DNA from 2 places in the Sanguibacter sp. TS_SC_8 genome. Region 2 is predicted to be linked to the other one. Evidence: predicted binding sites of a transcription regulator. Region 2 holds the regulator's gene; the other holds the start of a gene.
The links. The regulator HspR, encoded in region 2, represses chaperone genes until heat shock. The targets are predictions, from matches to a motif close to AAGTTGAGTCNNNNNGACTCAACTT.
Positions count from the first base shown of each region.

Region 1: a site for HspR is predicted at 1,399-1,423, ahead of clpB (ATP-dependent chaperone ClpB). Genes of this name have one in related genera too.

Region 1 covers NZ_CM143955.1:3,871,040-3,873,424, reverse strand. Annotated here, with positions in the region: gene nrdD (anaerobic ribonucleoside-triphosphate reductase) at 1-737, shown strand, start outside; gene nrdG (anaerobic ribonucleoside-triphosphate reductase activating protein) at 730-1,332, shown strand; gene clpB (ATP-dependent chaperone ClpB) at 1,495-2,385, shown strand, end outside.
Region 2 covers NZ_CM143955.1:423,431-425,815, reverse strand. Annotated here, with positions in the region: gene ACWA15_RS01905 (phosphotransferase) at 94-870, shown strand; gene ACWA15_RS01900 (heat shock protein transcriptional repressor HspR) at 925-1,398, opposite strand; gene ACWA15_RS01895 (DnaJ C-terminal domain-containing protein) at 1,404-2,385, opposite strand, start outside.

The DNA of each region.
Region 1 (2,385 bases), 660 kb from region 2:
TCGGCCTCTACGAGGTCGCGGCGGCCTTCTACGGCGGGGCCTGGGAGAACGACCCCGAGGCCAAGGAGTTCACCCTGGACATCCTCCGCGAGCTGCAGCGCAGCGCAGCGGCCTGGACGCGTGAGCACCACTACCAGTTCTCCGTCTACGCGACGCCGAGCGAGTCCCTCACCGATCGCTTCTGCCGGCTCGACAAGGCGAAGTTCGGGTCGGTCCCCGACATCACCGACAAGGACTACTACACGAACTCCTTCCACTATGACGTGCGCAAGAGCCCCACCCCCTTCGAGAAGCTCGAGTTCGAGAAGGACTACCCCCAGCACTCCTCCGGTGGATTCATCCACTACTGCGAGTACCCGATCCTCCAGCAGAACCCGGCCGCCCTCGGCGCGGTGTGGGACTTCGCCTACGACCGGGTGGGCTACCTGGGCACGAACACCCCGATCGACCGGTGCTACGAGTGCGGGTACAGCGGCGACTTCGACGCGACAGCTCGCGGTTTCGAGTGCCCCGAGTGCGGCAACGCCAACCCGGCGACCTGCGACGTGGTCAAGCGGACCTGCGGGTACCTGGGCAACCCCCAGGCGCGCCCCATGGTGCACGGGCGCCACAGCGAGATCGCCTCCCGGGTCAAGCACATGCCGGGCGCCGTGGGAACTCTCGCAGGCGGGGACCCCGTGCCCGACGCCGGCAGCCCGGCCGCCAGCACCGGCGTCGGGCAGGCAGGCCGTGCCTGACCCCCGTCCGGGGCAGTGGCTCTCGGAGAAGCTGAGCCAGCACCACGTCGCCGACTACAAGCCCGACGTCTTCGTCGACGGCGAAGGGGTGCGGTGCAGCCTCTACGTGAGCGGGTGCCCCTTCGCCTGCGTGGGCTGCTTCAACGAGGCGCTCTGGAGCTTCCGGTACGGCCAGCCCTACACCCGTGAGCTCGAGGACCGGATCATCGCGGACCTGTCCAAGGACTACGTCCAGGGGCTCACGCTGCTCGGGGGGGAGCCGTTCCTCAACACCGAGGTGTGCCTCGCGCTCGTCACGCGGGTCCGAGCCGAGCTCGGCGACACCAAGGACGTGTGGTCCTGGACCGGGTACACCTTCGAGGAGCTCCTGCTCGAGAGCCCTGACAAGCTCACCCTGCTCAACCAGGTCGACGTCCTCGTGGACGGCCGGTTCGAGCTGTCCCAGCGCGACCTCAGCCTGCAGTTCCGGGGCAGCCGCAACCAGCGGGTGCTCGACGTCCAGCGCTCGTTGAGCGCGGGCGCGGCGGTCGGGTGGGCGAAGAGCCTGGACGCCGAGCGGACCTACGAGCAGATCGAGAGGCGCGCCCTGATCTAGGTGCCGGGCGGGTCTGCGGGCCGCCCTGGGAGGGGAGCCTTGGGTAGGAAGTACGGTGGCGAGACAGAGTTGAGTGGAATACGCTCAAGTTTGAGGATGTTGGCGACAGTAGATCAGCTCGACATCAGCCAGACATCGGCTCGCACGTCAGACGGAGGACCCATGGATCTCAACCTCACCACTCTCGCCCAGGAAGCGCTCGCCGGGGCCATCCAGAGCGCGACCGCCGCAGGCAACCCCCAGGTGGAGCCGGTCCACCTGCTCGACGCGCTGCTGCTCCAGCAGTCCGGCACCACGCCCGGGCTGCTCAAGGAGGCCGGGGTCGACGCCCAGGCCGTCGGCGCCGCGACGCGCCGCGCCCTCGTGGCGCTGCCCACGGTCTCCGGCTCCGCCGTCGCGCAGCCCACGCTCTCCTCGGCGATGTCCGCGGTGCTGCAGCGCGCCCGCAAGGAGCAGGCCGACCTCGAGGACGACTACATCTCGACCGAACACCTGCTGCTCGGCCTCGCCGCCGCGCCGTCCCCGGCCGCCGACCTCCTCAAGAGCGCCGGCGCGACCCGCGACAAGCTCGCCGCCGCGGTCCCCGTCGTGCGCGGAGGCAAGCGGGTGACCAGCGCCAACCCGGAAGGCACCTACGAGGCGCTGGGCAAGTACGGCGTCGACCTCACCGAGGCAGCCCGCGAGGGCAAGCTCGACCCGGTCATCGGGCGTGACTCCGAGATCCGCCGGGTGGTCCAGGTGCTCAGCCGCCGGACCAAGAACAACCCCGTGCTCATCGGTGACCCCGGTGTCGGCAAGACCGCCGTCGTGGAGGGACTCGCCCAGCGGATCGTCGCCGGCGACGTCCCCGACTCCCTCAAGGGCAAGCGCCTCATCTCCCTCGACCTGGCGGCCATGGTCGCCGGCGCGAAGTACCGCGGGGAGTTCGAGGAACGCCTCAAGGCGGTCCTGGAGGAGATCAAGGGGTCCGACGGCGAGATCGTCACGTTCATCGACGAACTGCACACGGTCGTCGGCGCCGGCGCGGGCGGCGAGGGCGCGATGGACGCGGGC
Region 2 (2,385 bases):
GTTCTTACCGGTCAGCGGTCCCGGGCGCTGTCGGCGATCGATGAGGGCACCTCTATGAGTGCACAGGAGCGCCACGGGGGCTACCGTGAAACCATGAGCGCCCACGTTCACAGCTCGTTGGACGACGACCACCCAGCCCGCCCTCACTCCTCGGCGCGCGAGGCCGCCGCGCCCTATGACCCGCTCACCTTCGTCCCCGACTCCGCGCACCTGCTCGCGCGTGGCCGCAACGCCGACGTCTACCTGATCAATGACACCCAGGTGCTGCGGCGCCTGCACACGGGTGCGACGAACTACCCCAACGTCGACCTCCTGCGCCACCTCAACGCCCACGGCTATCCCACCGCCCGGCTGATCGCGGTCGAGGGGACGGACCTCGTCATGGAGCGCCTCCACGGACCGACGCTGCTCCAGGCCCTGGATACCGAGGACGTGACGATCCCGGAGGGAGTGCGGATCCTGCTCGACCTGCACACCGCGCTGCACGCCCTCCCGCTCCCACCAGGGACCGAGGCGCCGGCCGGAGCGTGCATCCTCCACCTGGATCTGCACCCGGGGAACGTCCTGCTCACCTCGACCGGGCCCCAGGTCATCGACTGGGAGGCGGCACGTTTTGGACCTGCAGAGCTCGACCTCGCGACGACGGCGCTGATCTTCGCGGAGGTGGTCGTCGACGGGAACGAGTACGCCCACGCCGCCCACTCCATGCTGCGCCACTTCAACGACGCGACCGGACCGGGCTACGGGCCGCACGTCACCGAGGCCGCAGACCTCCGGGCCGCACACCCCACCTTGGACCCGGCAGAACGCGAGCTGCTGCCCGAGGCGTGCAACGTCGTCGCGCGTGAGCTGGAGCGCATCACCGGATAGCCGCCTGGCGTCCTGTGTCAGCGCTGCGGTCGTCAGCGGTCAGCGCTGCGGTCGTCAGCGCTGCGGTCGCCAGAGCACGAGGGCACCGCTCTCGGGCAGGCCCTCGCTCGGGCCCGGGTCCCCGTGTCCCCACCCTCGGCGCCGGAACCGCTGCCCCCTGCGCACCGCGACGACGTCGCCCGACGCCCCCGCGGTGAACACCCGGGAGCCAGGGTCGGCGGCCGCAGCGAGCAGGTCGACCCGGTGCTGCAGGAGGCGGACCTGCGACTCCAGGTCGAGGATCCGTTTGATCCCGGCGAGGTTGATGCCCTCGTCATGGCTGAGGCGCTGCACCTCGACGAGCTGGTTGATGTCTCGCAGGGAGTACCTGCGCCCGCGGCCACTGGTCCGCTGCGGGGACACGATCCCCAGCCGGTCGTACTGGCGCAGCGTCTGGGGGTGCATGCCGGCGAGCTCGGCGGCGCGGGAGATCGCGAAGACAGGCTCGTCCTCGCGGGGTCCCCCCTCGAACACCACCTCGACGCGCATGGCTGCTACTCCTTCGCCCGCGCGAGCAGATCGGCGCGGATGTCGTCACCACCGGTCGCCGCCGCGAAGGCCTCGACCGCCTCACGGGCTGCCTTGGACAGCTTCTGCGGGACCGCGACCTGGACAGAGACCAGGAGGTCCCCGGTCTGCTTCGCCGTCTTGACGCCGTGCCCCTTGACCCGGAGCACACGGCCGGCCGGCGTCCCTGCGGGGACCTTGACCTTGACCGTCGCCCCGCTCAGCGTGGGCACCTCGATCTGGGTACCCAGGGCCGCCTCGGCGAAGGTCACCGGCACGGTCATCCGGAGGTTGACGCCGTCGATCGTGAAGACCGGGTGCGGGGACACCGCGACGGTGATCGAGAGGTCACCGGCCGGTCCGCCGGCGATGCCGGGGCGGCCCTTGCCGCGCAGCCGGATCTTCTGCCCGTCGCGCACCCCGGCCGGGATGCGCGCGGTGACGGGGCGTCCCTCGACGCTCAACGTGACCGTGCAGCCCTCGACCGCGTCGCGGAACGGAAGCGTCGTGGTCGCCGAGATGTCCTGGCCGGTCTGGGCCCGGGGGTTGGGACGGAAGCCTGACTGGCCACCACCGGCACCGCCGCCGCCGAACATCGAGCTGAGGATGTCGTCGAAGCCGTCGGGCATACCGCCACCCCCGCGGGTGGAGTACTGGGTGCGACCGCCGCCGCCGAACATCCCGCCGAACATGTCCTCGAAGCCTGCGGAGCCGCGGGCGCCCGACCCGGCCGAGAACCGCGCGCCACCGCCGGCCATCGCGCGGATGGCGTCGTACTGCTGGCGCTGCTCGGAGTCGGAGAGCACCGAGTAGGCCTCGCCGATCTCTTTGAACTTGGCCTCAGCCTTGGGATCACCGGAGTTCTGGTCCGGGTGGTACTTGCGGGCGAGCTTGCGGTACGCCTTCTTGATCTCGGCGTCGTCCGCGTCCTTCGAGACGCCGAGCGCGGCATAGAAGTCCTTCTCGATC